4 regions of the Streptomyces clavifer genome follow, and region 1 is predicted to be linked to each of the others. Evidence: riboswitches for the same ligand, from Rfam matches in the RefSeq annotation. Region 1 holds a riboswitch; each other region holds the start of a gene.

Region 1 (4,206 bases):
GTTCGGCGTCGGCGGCGGTCATCACGACGAACGAGGTGAGGGCGGAGAACAGCTGCATGGCCGCGACACCGGCCAGGACGACCCGGTCGGTCGATCCGCCGAGCGTGTGGCTGAGCAGCAGCACGAGGGCGAACGAGCACAGTGCCCCGACGAAGGCCCCGGTGGAGATCGATACCGCTCCGCCGCCGACGCCGAGGACGACGACCACGACCGCCCCGGTGGACGCCCCGGAGGAGACACCGAGGACGAACGGGTCGGCGAGCGGATTGCGCAGCAGGGACTGCATCACCGTGCCGCACACCGCGAGCCCGGCCCCGCACACCGCGGCGAGCAGGGTGCGGGGCATGCGCAGGTTCCAGATGATGCCGTCCCTGATCGGGCTCAGCCGGGCCTCACCGGGACCGAGGTGGGAGGCCACCGTGGCCCAGACGTCGGGGACGGAGATGCGTGCGGGCCCGATGGTGACGGCGACCGCGACGGACACGAGCAGCAGGGCGACCCCGCCGCCCCACAGGAGGCCGTCGCGCAGGACGCGCGCACCGGTGGCGGGCGCCGTCTCCCGGCTTGTGTCCACGGCCGTTCCGGTGACCGTCACCCCGCGAGCCCGAACGAGCGCAGCCCGGCGGCGACGCGCTCCACGCCCTCGACGGTGCGGATCGTCGGGTTCATCGCCTGGCCGCTGAGGAGGACGTAACGCTTGTGGCGGACCGCGTCCATGTTCTTGGTCGCGGGATTGGTCTCCAGGAACTCGATCTTCTTCTCGGCGCTCTCGGCGGTCTGCGACTTGCGGGTCAGGTCGCCGATGACGAGGACGTCGGGGTTGCGGTCGGCGACGGTCTCCCAGTTGATCTGGGGCCATTCCTCGTGGGTGTCGTCGAAGACGTTCTTCGCGCCGAGTTCCTCGGTGATGATGCCGGGTGCTCCGCAGCAGCCGGCGAGGTAGGGGGCCTCGGAGTTCGCGAACCAGTAGAGCAGGGTGGTGTCGGAGGCGTCGATGTCGGCGGTCGCCGTTTCGATCCGCTCCCGGAGGCCGGCGACGAGGGCGTCGCCCCGCTCCGTCACGCCGAACACCTCGGCGAGGTCGTGGACTTCGTCGTACACGCTCTCCATGGTCAGGGGCTTCGTACGGGAGCCGTCGCTGCTGCCGGTGTTGTCCTTGGCCGTGCAGTCGGTGGGCGAGAGGTAGGTCGGCACGCCGAGTTCCTCGAACTGCTCGCGTGGCGCGACACCGCCCTTGCCGAGTGTCGATTCGAACGAGGCGCTGACGAAGTCGGGTTCCTTGTCGAGGACCTTCTCCGACGAGGGCTGGTTCTCCGCGATGCGGGGCACCGCGGCGTCGGCCTCCTCGAGGCCCTTCATCACCGGGTCGGTCCAGGTCGCGGTGCCCGCGAGCCGGTCGGCGAGGCCCAGGGAGAACAGGATCTCCGTCGATCCCTGGTTCAGGGAGACCGCGCGGTGCGGCGCGGCCTCGACCGTGACCGTGCGTCCGCAGTTCTCCAGCGTCACCGGGTATCCGGCGCCGCCTTTCTCGGCGGCGCCGGACGGGCTTCCGCCCTCGGCGCCGCAGGCGCCGAGCAGGACGATTCCCGCGGTGAGCATGACGGTTCGGCGTACGGCACCGGGTATGGAAGGCACGGATTCCCTCTGCGTGTCAGGGCTCTTGCGCGAAGCCCGTACGGAAGACCGCTCCCGGTGGGGAAGCGGGGTGCCAGCAGGTCTTCGGACTCGGGTTCGTCCGGACGGGACGCCTTCCCGGGGCACCCGAGGGTGTCCCAGTGGCTGTGGCCCCGCCCGTCCCCCTCACCGCTGCGCGTCAGCTCCGGATTCTCACCGGATTCCCTGACTCCACGTGGAGTGCGACTGGCGTCTGCAAGCTATCACGCAGCGGTACGGCGGCCCGGGGCCGTGGTCCGCCGGGGACGGAGCCGGCCGGTGCTCGCGGAAGGCGCGCGTACTCGCCGCACACCTCGGGTGCGACCGCGCGCACCGGCTGCCCGTCATGCCGTCAGCGCGTGCGGCGAACCGATTCGCCGTCGCCGGCACGGGGTGCCGTACGGCGGACGAGCAGGGACGTGGTGCCCCAGTACGCCAGCAGCAAGGCACGCAGGCCGAGGACCTCCGCGGTCTCGCGCACACCCCGGTGGCCCGGCCCCGCCTCGCCGGGTCGCCCGCGGACGGCCCGTGCGGCATTCACGCCGTGCCCGGCGACGCGAGGGCAGCCCCTGCGCGCCACGGCCCGTCGGGGTCGTCGTACGCGTCGGCGTAGCCGGGTCCGGCGATCGGCCAGTCGGCGAGCAGCTCGGCGGGCAGCGCGAAGGACTCGACGAGCAGGGGGGCGTGCGCGGCGACGGCCGCGATCAGTTCCTCGACGGCGTCGGGCAGCAGGGTGACCTGATCGGCGCTCAGCAGACCGGCTGCCAGCAGGTCGCCGCTGTTGCGGGCCACCCATTCGAGGGCGAACAGCCGCTCCAGCTCCGCCAGCCGCTCCCGGGCGGCGCCTTCGGGAAGCCCGGCACGCGCCTGCGCGAAGGCCTCGGCGGCCTGCCGGTAGGCATGGGCCTCGACTCCGCGCAACGCGGCCCCGGAGCCCGCGTTCCATCGTGCGAGCTCGTCGTCGTGGGACGCCGACAGCACCCGCTCCCTGGCGCGGCTGAACCAGATGTCCTCCACCGCCGCGGAAAGCCGGCCCAGGAAGTACGGATCGGCCAGGTCACCGGCGGTACCGACGGGCCGGGTGTCCCAGCGGTCGGGGTCGGCCGCGAAGAGCAGCTCCGCGGCGGCCTTGGTGTACAGGGCGATGTTGTCCCCCTCCGCGGTGATGGCGCCTTCCACGCCGGTGACCAGTTCGGCCATGCCGTTGTTCTCCAGCAGCGCCTGCGCCCCGCAGCGTTCACGGCACTGGACGATGACGTCGCGCGCCTGCCAGGTGATCCACGCCTTGGCGACGGCGACGAGCCTCTCCGCCGCCGGGCGGTCCTCCTCGGTGCAGACCTCCCACCGGTCCAGTGCCCTGCGGTGGAGCAGGGTCATGGCGAACACCGTCGCCAGGGCGGAGGCGAGCGGCCCGTGGTGGGTCCGGTGGGCGTTGACGGGCACCGTGCGGGTGCCCCGGGCACCGGAGATCATCCGGTGCCCGCCGTAGCGGACGGCGACCGCGAGCGTGGCTCGGGCGGAGCCGGCGGCGCAGGCGCTCATGGAGATCCGGCCGGGGATCACCCGGCCGATGGAGGTCAGGAAGCGGCGTCGGCGATCCGCCCGCGTACTGCTGAGGTCGCCCTGCCCGTCGTCCTGTGCGCCCAGCAACGCGTCCCGTTCCACGAACAGCTGGTCGAACGAGGTCAGGCAGTGGTCCACCGGGCTGCCCATCCTGGCGGGCAGGCGCCGGACGCGCACGCCCGGCAGGGCCCGCGCCTCGTCGGTGAGCGGGACGAGGAAGAGACGGATCCCGTGGTCCTCACCGTCGGCCAGCAGGCGCGCGGCGACCAGCCCGGACTTCGGGCCGCCCGTCGGGCTGGTGTTGGGCATGAACTTCTGCGCACCCGAGTTCGGGGTGTGCAGCACGAAGCCGTCACGTGCGCGGTCGTACGTCGCGGTCGTCTCCATGGACGCCGCGTCGTTGCCGTGCGCGACTTCCGTACAGAGGTAGGTGCCGATGCGGCGCATCGCCAGGTGGTCCGACAGATCGCGCCGGCCGACCGCGTCGTGGTCGAGGAGGCTGCCGAGGAAGAGGTTGTAGTGAATGCCCGCCACGGTGGTGAGCGTGGGATCCACCGGGCCGAGCCATTCGTGCAGGGCGGCGAGCGCGCGCGGGTCGGCGGCGAGCCGTGCCCCGCTGTCGAGGGAGCGGTTGAGAATCCGCAGCCGTTCGTAAGCGAGGGACAGGCGCTCCTCGGGGGTCACACCCGCAGGGCGGCGGAACGGTTCTGTGCTGATCAGCCGCTGCCAGAATCCGTGCTCGCGTCGGTGGCCGGCGCCGAGGAGGACGCCGGTCAGCTGATCGGTCGTGGACGAGGGGGCCGTATTGGTAAGGGTCGCGGTCATGCAGATCTAAACGACCGGGGCGTGGGCGAGGACACTAGCCGCTGAGGTGCAGATGTGCTGGTCAGACCTGTTGCGTGTTCTCCCCGGCCGAACGGAGCGCGCAGTCCCGTCCGATACCGGCGGCAACCGGCACCTGTGCGGGGCGTCACCGTCACCCGAAGTGAT
Region 2 (4,206 bases), 4.5 Mb from region 1:
CTGGGTCACCTGGTTCCTGCTCGGCGGCGACCTCTACACGGCGTACACCTTCGTCGCGGTCCCCGCGGCGATCTACGCGGCGGGCGCGGCCGGCTTCTTCGCCGTCCCCTACACGATTCTCGTCTACCCGCTGATCTTCACCTTCCTCCCCCGCCTGTGGTCCGTCTCGCACAAGCACGGGTACGTCACCACCTCGGACTTCGTCCGCGGCCGCTTCGGCTCGAAGGGGCTCTCGCTGGCGGTCGCCGTCACCGGCATCCTCGCCACGATGCCCTACATCGCGCTCCAGCTGGTCGGCATCCAGGCCGTGCTGGACGTGATGGGCGTCGGCGGCGGCGAGACCACGCACTGGTTCATCAAGGACCTGCCGCTGCTGATCGCGTTCGCCGTGCTCGCCGCGTACACCTACTCGTCGGGGCTCCGCGCGCCCGCGCTGATCGCGTTCGTCAAGGATGGCCTGATCTATCTGGTCATCGCGGTGGCGATCATCTACATCCCGATCAAGCTCGGCGGCTTCGACGACATCTTCGCCAAGGCCGGTGAGGCGTTCTCGGCCAAGAACGAGGCTGCGGGAAAGCCCGTATCGGGTCTCGTCCCGGGCGAGATGGGCCAGTGGGGATATGCCACCCTGGCGCTGGGTTCGGCGCTCGCGCTCTTCATGTACCCGCACTCCATCACGGCGACGCTCTCCAGCCGCAGCCGTGAGGTGATCCGGCGCAACACCACGATCCTGCCGCTCTATTCGCTGATGCTGGGCCTGCTGGCCCTGCTCGGATTCATGGCGATCGCGGCCGGGGTGAAGGTGGACAACGGCCAGTTGGCCATTCCGCAGCTGTTCGAGAACATGTTCCCCGCCTGGTTCGCCGGTGTGGCATTCGCCGCCATCGGAATCGGCGCACTGGTGCCTGCGGCGATCATGTCGATCGCGGCGGCAAACCTCTTCACCCGTAACATTTACAAGGACTTCATCAAACCCGACGCCACACCCGCCCAGGAGACCAAGGTCTCCAAGCTGGTCTCGCTCTTCGTCAAGGTCGGAGCGCTCGCCTTCGTCCTCACCATGGACAAGACGGTCGCGATCAACTTCCAGCTGCTCGGCGGGATCTGGATCCTCCAGACGATGCCGGCCCTGGTCGGCGGCCTGTTCACCCGCTGGTTCCACCGCTGGGCCCTGATCGCGGGCTGGGCGGTCGGCATGCTGTACGGCACCGTGGCCGCGTACGGCGTCGCGAGCCCCACCCAGAAGCACTTCGGCGGATCGTCGAAGGAGATCCCCGGTATCGGCGAGATCGGCTACATCGGTCTCACCGCGTTCGTGCTCAACGTCGTCGTGGTCGTCGTCCTGACGTTCGTCCTCAACGCGCTGAAGGCACCGGCAGGCATCGACGAGACGTCTCCGTCCGACTACACGGCGGACGTGGGCGACCCCGGCGTCCAGGAGAAGCTCCCGCCGGCCACGGTGGGCGCCCCGGGCGGCCACTGACCCCGCCCCGGCACAGGCTTCCGGTCCGGGCCGCCGCGTCCTCCCCAGGGGCGGCGGCCCGCTGCGTTCCCGGTCGTCCTGAGCACCCCCCGCCGCGCCCGTCGACGGCGGCCCCACCCCCGCGGACACCCGCCCGGGCACTTCCCGCGCGCCGGGCCTCCGGGCCGGTTCCGCGCGCGCCGCACCCCTTGCACGCCGGCCGCCGGCCCCTCTTTCCGTGCCTCGCACCGGCTCCGGAACGGGTACGGAAGCCCATTGCCGACATCCCGCTCCGGACGTTTCACCCGACCCCCGACGAAGCGCGACACAACATGTGGGGGCTGTCTCCCGGGACGGCCCCCACATGTATGCTCGTGCTCGCTGTCGCCGCAGGGGAATCCGGTGCGAATCCGGAACTGTCCCGCAACGGTGTGATCGGTGTGCTTCTGTGCACCCGGGAGTCCGAAGACCTGCCGACAGCGCTTCCGGCTCGACCGAGCCGGAAGCCACACGTCCGGGCCTCGCGGAGGGCCGGTGGACGCCGTACACAGGGCTGCCCCCACCCGGGCACCGTCCTGCCCGGCTCCCCCGCTCCCGCCGGCCCCGAGCCGAGCGAGGGATAGCCCCAGTGACCATCGCGCCAGCCGATCCGGTTTCAGCGATCGATTCAGCCGAGTCCACGCCCGACGGGCCCGGGACCGCACTGCTGCGGACCCTGACCGACCTCACCGTCGATCTGCCCGACACCGACCCCGGACGGGTCGCCGCCGCCGCGCTGCGCGGCCGCAGCGCCCGGTCGGACGAGGCGGAGCTGCGCACGCTGGCCACCGAGGCAGCCGCGGGGCTGATCTCCGAGGACCCCGCCTACTCCCGGCTCGCCGCCCGGCTCCTCACCCGCTCGATCGCGGACGAGGCGGCCGGCCAGGGCGCGGTCTCCTTCTCCGCCTCGGTCGCCACCGGTCACCGTGAGGGTCTGATTGCCGACCGCACGGCCGAGTTCGTCACGCTGCACGCGGCGGCCCTCGACGTGCTGGTCGAGCAGGCGCTCGCCGACCGTGCCGACGACCGCTTCGGATACTTCGGCCTGCGGACGCTGCACAGCCGCTATCTGCTGCGCCATCCGCTCACCCGCCAGGTCATCGAGACCCCGCAGCACTTCATGCTGCGGGTCGCCGCCGGCCTCGCCGAGAACACCTCCGCGCACGCCCTGGACGAAGTGGCCTCGCTGTACGGCCTGATGAGCCGGCTCGACTACCTCCCTTCCTCCCCCACGCTCTTCAACTCCGGCACCCGGCACCCGCAGATGTCCTCCTGCTACCTGCTGGACTCGCCCATGGACGAGCTCGACTCGATCTACGACCGCTACCACCAGGTGGCGCGCCTCTCCAAGCACGCGGGTGGCATCGGTCTCTCGTACTCCCGCATCCGCGCGCGCGGTTCACTGATCCGGGGCACCAACGGGCACTCGAACGGCATCGTGCCGTTCCTGAAGACGCTCGACGCCTCGGTCGCCGCGGTCAACCAGGGGGGCCGCCGCAAGGGCGCCGCCGCCGTCTACCTGGAGACCTGGCACGCGGACATCGAGGAGTTCCTGGAGCTGCGCGACAACACGGGCGAGGACCAGCGGCGCACGCACAACCTGAACCTCGCGCACTGGATTCCGGACGAGTTCATGCGGCGCGTCGACGCGGACACCGAGTGGTCGCTGTTCTCGCCTGCGGACGTGCCCGGGCTGGTCGACCTGTGGGGCGACGCGTTCGACACCGCCTACCGCGAGGCGGAGGCGGCCGGCCTGGCCCGCAAGACGATGCCCGCGCGTGAGCTGTACGGCCGGATGATGCGCACGCTGGCCCAGACGGGGCAGGGCTGGATGACGTTCAAGGACGCCTCCAACCGTACGGCGAACCAGACCGCGGAGCCGGGCCGGGTCGTGCACTCCTCCAATCTCTGCACCGAGATCCTCGAGGTCACCGACGACGGCGAGACGGCCGTCTGCAACCTGGGGTCCGTCAACCTCGGCGCGTTCGTCGCCGGCGGGGAGATGGACTGGGAGCGGCTGGACGCCACCGTGCGCACCGCCGTGACCTTCCTCGACCGGGTGGTGGACATCAACTTCTACCCGACCGAGCAGGCCGGCCGGTCCAACGCCCGCTGGCGCCCGGTGGGCCTGGGCGCGATGGGTCTGCAGGACGTCTTCTTCCAGCTGCGGCTGCCCTTCGACTCGCCGGAGGCCCGCGCACTCTCCACGAAGATCTCCGAGCGGATCATGCTCGCCGCGTACGAGGCGTCCTGCGACCTCGCCGAGCGGTCCGGCCCGCTCCCCGCCTGGTCCGAGACGCGCGCGGCCCGCGGTGTGCTGCACCCCGACCACTACGACACCGAGCTGAACTGGCCGGAGCGCTGGGACGCGCTGCGCGCCCGGGTCGCCAGGACCGGGATGCGCAACTCCCTGCTGCTCGCCATCGCGCCCACGGCGACGATCGCCTCGATCGCCGGCGTGTACGAGTGCATCGAGCCCCAGGTCTCCAACCTCTTCAAGCGCGAGACGCTCAGCGGTGAGTTCCTCCAGGTCAACGCCTACCTGGTGGACGAGCTGAAGAAGCTCGGCGTGTGGGACGCGCGGACCCGTGAGGCACTGCGCGAGGCCAGCGGCTCCGTACAGGGCTTCGCCTGGATCCCCGCGGACGTGCGGGCGCTGTACCGCACGGCGTGGGAGATCCCCCAGCGCGGGCTGATCGACATGG
Region 3 (4,206 bases), 1.2 Mb from region 1:
TCCCGCGGGTGCCGGGGCCGACCGCAGGCCAGTACCCACAGCGCCGCGACGGGTTCCGGCAACCCCTCGCGCACACAAGCGGAATGCCCGTACGCGCTTGGAGTCACCACAACGCCCTGCCCAGTTCATCTTCCGTTCACCCAGGTTGCTTACGTTCCTACAGCCACTGACGTCGAACGATTGCCTGGGTAAATGGAACACATCACGCTGCTGCTTGCGATTGTGGTCGTGACAGCTCTCGTGTTCGATTTCACGAACGGTTTCCACGACACCGCCAACGCGATGGCCACCACCATCTCGACCGGCGCTCTCAAGCCAAAGACAGCGGTGGCCATGTCCGCCGTTCTCAACCTCGTCGGCGCGTTCCTGTCGGTGGAGGTCGCCAAGACGATCTCCGGCGGGATCATCAATGAGAACGGCCTCAGAACCGAGGTCATCTTCGCGGCGCTCGTCGGCGCCATCCTGTGGAATCTCCTGACCTGGCTGGTGGGCCTGCCCTCCAGCTCGTCCCACGCACTCTTCGGCGGCCTCATCGGCGCCGCGGTGATGTCGGCCGGCTGGTCCTCGATCAACGGCGGCACCGTCGTCACCAAGGTGCTGCTGCCCGCGATCGCCGCCCCCCTCGTCGCCGGTCTGGCCGCTCTGCTGGCCACGAAGCTGACGTACCGCATCAACCGGAAGATCACCGACGAGGCGCAGCTGAAGTCGACCGCCAAGGGGTACCGGGCGGGCCAGATCGCCTCGGCCGGTCTCGTCTCCCTCGCCCACGGCACCAACGACGCGCAGAAGACGATGGGCATCATCACCCTGGCCCTGGTCACCGGCGGCGTCCTCGCCCCCGGTTCCAACCCGCCGGTCTGGGTCATCGCCTCCGCCGGTATCGCCATCGCGCTGGGCACGTACCTCGGCGGCTGGCGCATCATCCGCACCATGGGCAGCGGCCTCACCGACCTCAGGCCGCCGCAGGGCTTCGCCGCCCAGACCAGTGCGGCCACGGTCATCCTGGCCTCCTCGCACCTCGGCTTCTCCCTCTCCACCACCCAGTCCTGCTCCGGTGCGGTGATGGGTGCGGGCCTCGGGCGCAAGGGCGGCGTGGTCCGCTGGTCCACGGCCACCCGCATGTTCGTCGCGTGGGGTCTGACCCTGCCGGCCGCCGGTCTGATCGGCGCGGGCTCGGAGTTCCTCACCAAGCAGGGACCCTGGGGCGTCGGCGTGGTCGCCGTGCTCCTCGTGGCGGGCTCCGCCGCCATCTGGTTGCTGTCGCGCCGCAAGCCGGTTGACCACACCAACGTCAACGCGCCGGACGACGAGCCCGCGGGCGTCGTCACCACCGCCATGGCGGCCGTCAGCCCTCCGCCCATCGGCTCCGCCGTCCCGGACCTCAAGACCACCATCCCGGCCCCGGCCCCCACGGCCGGGACCCCGGGCGACCCGGCCCGACCGGCCACGGTGTAAGGACAGATCCGTATGAACATCGACTGGGCAGCTCTCGCCTCCGTCTTCGGCGTCAGCCTCGTGGTCACCATCGCACTGGTCGGCCTCTTCACCCTCGGCATCATCGGCCTCGCCAAGCAGGTGCCGACGGCGCAGGGCGGCGGTCCCTCCGTGCTTGCACGCTCCGGCGCATACGCCTGCTTCGGGCTCTGCGCGGCGGCGGTGGCGTACGGGATCTATCTGATCGTCGTCTGACGGCAGCCACGCACATCGGGCCGGACACACAGCCGTGTGTCCGGCCCGATGTGCGTCTGCGCACACTGAAGCCTCGCAGGTCAACGGCAGGTTGACGGGCGTTCGCGGTGCGTGGTGGACTGCCGGAGCCATTTACGGCGACAGGAGAGGAAGCCGGTGCGAATCCGGCGCGGTCCCGCCACTGTCACCGGGGAGCAGCCCCTCAGGAAGTCACGGTCCGCCACCGCGGACCGGAAGCCCGGGGGAACTGCGGATCCGGAAGCCAGGAGACTCTCGTCGCCGTCACGTCGAACCAGGGCGCGGACCCTGAGTGAGGACATCTGCCATGCCTGGCTGCCGTACGTCGGTCCCTGTGCCACCCGTGACGAAGGTCCCTCGAGGCGCGACGGCCGGCTGACCCGTGCGAGCCGACCGCATCTTCGCGTACGGCGCCGCCGCCGGTCTGATCGGTGACCTGCTGCTCGGCGATCCCCGGCGGGGGCATCCCGTCGCCGCCTTCGGGCGGGCCGCGGCAGGCGTCGAGAGCCGGCTGTGGCGCGATGACCGGGGCCGGGGCGCCCTGCACGCGCTGGTCTGCGCCGGAGGCGCCGCGGGCGCCGCCGCCCTGGCCGCCCACGCCGTACGGAACCGGCCCGCCGCCGCCGTGGCCCTGACGGCCGCCGCCACCTGGTCCGTCGTCGGCGGAACGTCCCTGGGCCGCGAGGCCCGTGCCATCGGCGGGGCACTCGCCGCCGGGGACATCGAGGTGGCCCGGGAGCGGCTGCCGCACCTGTGCGGCCGGGACCCGCACTCCCTGGACGGCCGGCAGATCGCCCGTGCGGTGGTGGAGTCCGTCGCCGAGAACACGTCCGACGCCGTCGTGGGGGCTCTGGTGTGGGGTGCGCTGGGCGGCGTGCCCGGCCTGGTCGGATTCCGGGCCGTCAACACCCTGGACGCCATGGTCGGCCACAGGTCACCGCGCCACCTGCGCTACGGCTGGGCTTCGGCCCGCCTCGACGACGCCGCGGGCTGGCCCGGCGCGCGCCTCACGGCCGTGCTCGCGGTGGCCGCCGGCGGGCGCCCGCGCGAGGCCCTGCGGGCCTGGCGGGCCGACGCGGGCAGACATCCGAGCCCCAACGCCGGACCGGTGGAGGCCTCGTTCGCGGGAGCGCTCGGCGTACGGCTCGGCGGGACCCTCGCATACGGCGGACGGGTCGAGCACCGGCCCGTGCTCAACGGGGCGGCCGGCAGGGACGTGCGCGTCACGGACATCGAACGCGCGGTGCGGCTGTCGCGCCGCGTGAGTGTGCTGGCCCTCGGCGTGTGTGTGGCCGGGCGGCTGGCCGTGGGACGAAGGGGCCGGGCATGAGCAGGGGACCGGGCGGCGGGCTGCTGGTCGCGGGGACGACCTCGGACGCGGGCAAGAGCGTCGTCACGGCGGGGATCTGCCGGTGGCTGGTGCGCCGGGGGGTGAAGGTCGCGCCCTTCAAGGCGCAGAACATGTCACTGAACTCCTTCGTCACCCGCGAGGGCGCCGAGATCGGCCGCGCCCAGGCGATGCAGGCACAGGCCGCCCGGGTGGAGCCGACCGCGCTGATGAATCCGGTGCTGCTCAAGCCCGGGGGCGACCGTTCCAGTCAGGTGGTCCTGATGGGCAGGCCGGTCGGCGAGATGAGCGCGCGCGGCTATCACGGGGGCCGGCAGGAAGCGCTGTTCGGCACGGTCGTGGACTGCCTGGAGCAGCTCCGGGACACCTACGACGCCGTGATCTGCGAGGGGGCGGGCAGTCCGGCCGAGATCAATCTGCGGCGCACGGACATCGTGAACATGGGCGTGGCGCGGGCCGCGCGCTTCCCGGTGCTGGTCGTCGGCGACATCGACCGGGGCGGTGTGTTCGCCTCCTTCTTCGGTACGACGGCCCTGCTGGCCGCCGAGGACCAGGCGCTGGTCGCGGGGTACCTCGTGAACAAGTTCCGGGGCGACGTGTCGCTGCTGGAGCCCGGTCTGGACATGCTGCACGGGCTCACGGGGCGTCGGACGTACGGGGTGCTGCCGTTCGCCCACGGCCTGGGCATCGACGAGGAGGACGGGCTGCGGGTGTCGATGCGGGGCGCCGTACGGGAGTCCGTCGTCGCCCCGCCGTACGGCCGGGACGTCCTGCGGGTCGCGGTGTGCGCCGTGCCGCTGATGTCGAACTTCACCGACGTGGACGCGCTGGCGGCCGAGCCGGGTGTGGTCGTGCGGTTCGTGGACCGGGCCGAGGAGCTGGTGGACGCCGACCTGGTCGTCGTGCCGGGTACCCGGGGCACGGTGAAGGCGCTTGCGTGGCTGCGCGAGCGGGGGCTGGCCGACGCCCTGCTGCGGCGGGCCGCCGAGGGGCGTCCGGTGCTGGGCATCTGCGGCGGTTTCCAGGTGCTGGGCGAGTCTGTCGAGGACGAGGTGGAGTCGCGCGCCGGTCTGGTCGACGGGCTCGGGCTGCTGCCGGTGCGGGTCCGCTTCGGCCGGGAGAAGGTGCTGGCCCGGCCGACGGGCCACGCC
Region 4 (4,206 bases), 700 kb from region 1:
GGATGGCCGTACCCGGTGCCGGGGAGATGCACCACCCCGGCCCGGACGGCCTGATGGACCACGCGGTGATGTCCGCCGGACACGACATGGCCGGCCTGTCCCCCACCGGGATGCTCGCCGCCCACCTGCTGGCCGCCCTGTTGTGCGGCCTCTGGCTGGCGTGCGGGGAGCGGGCCGTCTTCCGTCTGCTGCGCGCCTGCGCGGGATGGCTGGTCGCTCCGTTCCGGCTCGTTCTCCATCTGCCCGTGCCAGCCGACCGGCCGCGCGTCCGTGCCCGGCGTTCCCACCGGGCTCATCCGCTGCGCCAGTTGCTGCTCGTCCACATCGTCGGCACCCGGGGTCCGCCGTCCCGGATCGCTGTCATCTGACAGCCGATCCCCGACCGGCGCCCGGGACCGACCCCGGCGCGCCCCGGGCACGGCGCGGCCGCCTCCGGCCGCGTCGTCCACAGCACCGGCCCCGCCCACGTGCGGGACGATCCCGGATTCCCGGACCACCGGAATCCCGGAAGGACATCAGGCGATGACCCCTGCCCTGCCCCCACCCCCGGCCACCGGGAAGAGAACGCCGCGGGACCCGCACGGCGCCGACGAACGGGTCACGTGCCTGGCCCTGGCCGCACGTTCCGGGGACGCGGAGGCCGTGGACCGCTTCATACGCGCCCTGCACCACGACGTACGGCGCTACGTCGCCTTCCTGAGCCCCGACCCCCAGGCGGCGGACGACCTCACCCAGGACACCTTCCTGCGCGCGCTGGGAAGCCTTCACCGGTTCGAGGGGCGCTCCTCGGCACGCACCTGGCTGCTCTCCATCGCCCGGCGCACCGTCGTGGACAGCCTTCGGCATGCCGCCGCCAGGCCCAGACTGGCAGACCGCCACGACTGGCAGTCGGCGGCCGAACGGTCGCAGCCGCGCGGTCTGCCCGGCTTCGACGACGGCATCGCTCTGGCCGATCTCCTGGCGGCGGTCCCCGCCGAGCGACGCGAAGCGTTCGTCCTCACCCAGCTCCTGGGGCTTCGCTACGCGGAGGCCGCCGCGGTCACGGGCACTCCCGTCGGAACCGTGCGTTCACGTGTCGCCCGCGCCCGGTCCGCGCTGGTCGAACTGCTGAGGGAGGCCGAGGCCCCAGCGGCTCGCCCCTCCGGGACGGGCCACGGCGGGACGGGCGGCGCTCCGCGTCCGGTGCCCGAGGCTGCCACGGCGGCCTGAACGCCACCTCCCCGGGGCACCGGCAGGCCCGCCTGCCGGTGCCCCGGAGGTCGCGCGTACGTCCCCACGGTTCACCGCGGGCACCATGAGGGGGGCGTGGCGAACGTCTCGGGCCTGCCATGTTTCCGCCTCGCCGGGGAGACGTACTATCACCTGGTCATCACCGCGACGGGAGACAGGAAGCCGGTGCGATTCCGGCACGGTCCCGCCACTGTAACCGGGGAGTTCCCCTCGAACGGCTGCCGCGCACCGCCGCGGTCAGGCCGGGGGAACGTCGATCCGGGAGTCAGCACACTGGCCTGTCGCGGGCCCATTCCGAGGAGCGCGGACTCCCCAGGAGGCTCTACGTGTACGACGGCATGCCCCGTCCCCTGTTCTCCCCCTCCTCCCGCCCGCGACGCCGTGCGCTGCGCGCCGCGGCGCTGGCCGGGGCACTGTCGGCGACCCTGCTGGCCGGCTGCGGCACGGCCGACGACGGCGCCCGGGACCGGAGGGCTTCGGCGTCGTCCGCGAAGGGCTTCCCGGTCACCGTCGACAACTGCGGTACCCGCACCACGTACGACGGGCCGCCGTCCCGGGTGGTCACCGTTCACCAGCACCCGGCGGAGCTGATGCTGGCCCTCGGGCTCCGTGACCGGATGGTGGGGACCGCCTTCCCGGACTCCGCGGTCCTGCCCGAACTCCGGAAGGACTTCGAGGCGGTTCCCGAACTGGCGGAGAAGGAGCCGTCCTTCGAGACGCTCCTGAACGCCGAGCCCGACTTCGTCTACGGCGGCTACGGCAGCGCGTTCGCCGAGAACGAGGGCCGGTCCCGCAAGGCGTTCGCCGATGCGGGCATCGACACCTACCTCAACCGCGAGTACTGCGGGAAGAAGAGGGTGTCGATGAAGGACGCCTACGACGAGATCCTGACCGTCGGCAGCATCTTCGGTGTGCGGGACCGGGCCGAGAAGCTCGTGGCCGATCTGCGGGAACGCGTCGACGGGACCAGCCGGACGGTGGAGGGCGTCTCCCCGGTGTCCGTCTTCGTGTACGACAGCGGCGACAAGTCGGCGTTCACGGCGGGCGGCAAGGGCCTGGGCACCGAGATCATCGCGCTGGCCGGAGGCCGGAACGTCTTCGCGGACCTCGACGACGTCTTCGGGGACGTCTCCTGGGAACAGGTGGTCGCCCGCGAGCCCGAGGTCATCGCGATCTACGACTACGCGGGTGCGGGCAGCGTGGCGGAGAAGAAGAGGTTCCTGCTCTCGCAGCCCGCCCTCGCCGACGTCCCCGCCGTACGGAACAAGCGGTTCGTGGTGCTTCCGCTGACCGCGACGCTGGTCGGCATCCGCCCGCCGCACGCGGTCGAGGACCTGGCCCGCGGGCTGCATCCCGAGTCCTTCCGGTGACGGTGCCGGCCGAGGCCGGGGCTGCGCCCGCCGTTCGTACGGGCCGCCGGGAGCGTCTGCGCTCACGGGCCTTCGCGCCCACGCTGATCTGCCTCGGCCTGCTGCTCGTGGTCTCCCTGACCGCGGGCCTGGCCATCGGTTCGGTGCACGTGCCGCCGGGCGAGGTCTGGGGCATCGTGACGCACGCGTTCGGCGGTGAACTGGCCGAACCGACCTGGTCCCGGGCGCGCGAGACGATCGTCCTCGACGTGCGGGCGCCCCGGGTGCTGCTCGGCGCGGTGACGGGCGCCGGTCTCGCGGTGGTGGGCACCGCCATGCAGGCACTGGTGCGCAACCCGCTCGCCGAGCCGTATCTGCTGGGCGTCTCCTCCGGAGCCTCGCTGGGCGCCGTCGCCGTGATCGTGTTCGGTGTGAGCCTGGCCGGGCCGGTGCCGCTGTCGGCTGCGGCGTTCGTGGGCGCCCTGCTCACCCTGCTGCTCGTGTACTCGACGGCCCGCGCCGGAGGGCGTATCACCTCGGTCCGGCTGGTGCTGTCGGGAGTGGCGGTGGCGGCGGTGCTCACAGCCGTGACGGACCTGCTGCTCCTGACCGCCGGGCGGGGCAACGAGGCACGGACGGTGCTCGCCTGGACCCTGGGCGGACTGGGCGGCGTGCAGTGGTCCACGCTGTGGCTGCCCGGTACGGCGCTGCTGCTGGGCATCGGCGTCCTGCTGGTGCGGGCCCGGTCGCTGAACCTGCTGCTGACGGGCGAGGAGGCGGCCACGACGATGGGGCTGGACGTGGCCCGCTTCCGGGTCCGGATGTTCGTCGTGCTGTCCCTCGTCACCGGCGTCCTGGTGGCGGCGGCCGGCCCCATCGGCTTCGTCGGACTCATGCTTCCGCACATCGTGCGGCTCTTCGTGGGCGGTGACCACCGCAGGGTGCTGCCGACGGCGGCACTGGCCGGGGCGGTGTTCCTCGTCTGGGCCGACATCGCGGCGCGCACGGTCGCCGCCCCGATGGAGATCCCCGTCGGCGTCCTCACCGCGCTGTGCGGCGGGCCCTTCTTCCTGTGGCTGCTGCGCCGGGACGCCCGACGGAACACCGACCGAGGAGTGGGATGACCGCGGCCGAACTCGCCGTCGAGAACGTCACGCTGACCGCCGGCGCGTACCGGCTGGTGCGCGGGGTGTCCCTGACCGCGCGCCCCGGTGAGGTGGTCGGCCTGGTCGGCCCCAACGGCAGCGGCAAGTCCAGCCTCCTGCGCGCCGTCTACCGCGTCCTGCGTCCCGATTCCGGCCGGGTACGGGTGGACGGGGCCGACGCCTGGTCCCTGCCCGTGCGCCGGCTGGCCCGCACGCTGGCCTCCGTGGTGCAGGAGCCGGGCGCCGACTTCGACCTGACCGTGCGGGAGGTCGTCGCCATGGGGCGTACCCCCCACAAGCGGCTGTTCGACGGCGACACCGCGGAGGACGCGCGCATCATCGACACGGCTCTCGCGTCGGTGGACGCCACCCAGCTGACGACGCGTTCCTTCGACCGGCTCTCCGGAGGTGAGCGCCAGCGCGTGCTCATCGCCCGCGCCCTGGCGCAGCAGCCCGGCCTACTGGTGCTCGACGAGCCGACC

Evidence for each region. Region 1 has a riboswitch for cobalamin ahead of OG927_RS01950 (ABC transporter substrate-binding protein). Riboswitches for the same ligand answer to the same signal wherever they lie in the genome.
Region 2: linked by a shared signal. The riboswitch ahead of OG927_RS21985 (ribonucleoside-diphosphate reductase subunit alpha) and the one ahead of OG927_RS01950 (ABC transporter substrate-binding protein) in region 1 are both predicted to bind cobalamin.
Region 3: linked by a shared signal. The riboswitch ahead of OG927_RS07175 (cobalamin biosynthesis protein) and the one ahead of OG927_RS01950 (ABC transporter substrate-binding protein) in region 1 are both predicted to bind cobalamin.
Region 4: linked by a shared signal. The riboswitch ahead of OG927_RS04705 (ABC transporter substrate-binding protein) and the one ahead of OG927_RS01950 (ABC transporter substrate-binding protein) in region 1 are both predicted to bind cobalamin.

What each region holds. Positions count from the first base shown of each region.
Region 1 is NZ_CP107793.1:456,392-460,597, forward strand. Features, by position in the region: gene OG927_RS01945 (FecCD family ABC transporter permease) at 1-574, opposite strand, end outside; gene OG927_RS01950 (ABC transporter substrate-binding protein) at 592-1,635, opposite strand; cobalamin riboswitch at 1,694-1,880, opposite strand; gene OG927_RS01955 (acyl-CoA dehydrogenase family protein) at 2,191-4,041, opposite strand.
Region 2 is NZ_CP107793.1:4,988,876-4,993,081, reverse strand. Features, by position in the region: gene mctP (monocarboxylate uptake permease MctP) at 1-1,483, shown strand, start outside; cobalamin riboswitch at 1,831-1,954, shown strand; gene OG927_RS21985 (ribonucleoside-diphosphate reductase subunit alpha) at 2,091-4,206, shown strand, end outside.
Region 3 is NZ_CP107793.1:1,687,517-1,691,722, forward strand. Features, by position in the region: gene OG927_RS07165 (inorganic phosphate transporter) at 193-1,455, shown strand; gene OG927_RS07170 (hypothetical protein) at 1,468-1,689, shown strand; cobalamin riboswitch at 1,836-1,962, shown strand; gene OG927_RS07175 (cobalamin biosynthesis protein) at 2,090-3,037, shown strand; gene OG927_RS07180 (cobyric acid synthase) at 3,034-4,206, shown strand, end outside.
Region 4 is NZ_CP107793.1:1,156,608-1,160,813, forward strand. Features, by position in the region: gene OG927_RS04695 (hypothetical protein) at 1-368, shown strand, start outside; gene OG927_RS04700 (sigma-70 family RNA polymerase sigma factor) at 523-1,209, shown strand; cobalamin riboswitch at 1,347-1,526, shown strand; gene OG927_RS04705 (ABC transporter substrate-binding protein) at 1,557-2,600, shown strand; gene OG927_RS04710 (iron chelate uptake ABC transporter family permease subunit) at 2,603-3,703, shown strand; gene OG927_RS04715 (ABC transporter ATP-binding protein) at 3,700-4,206, shown strand, end outside.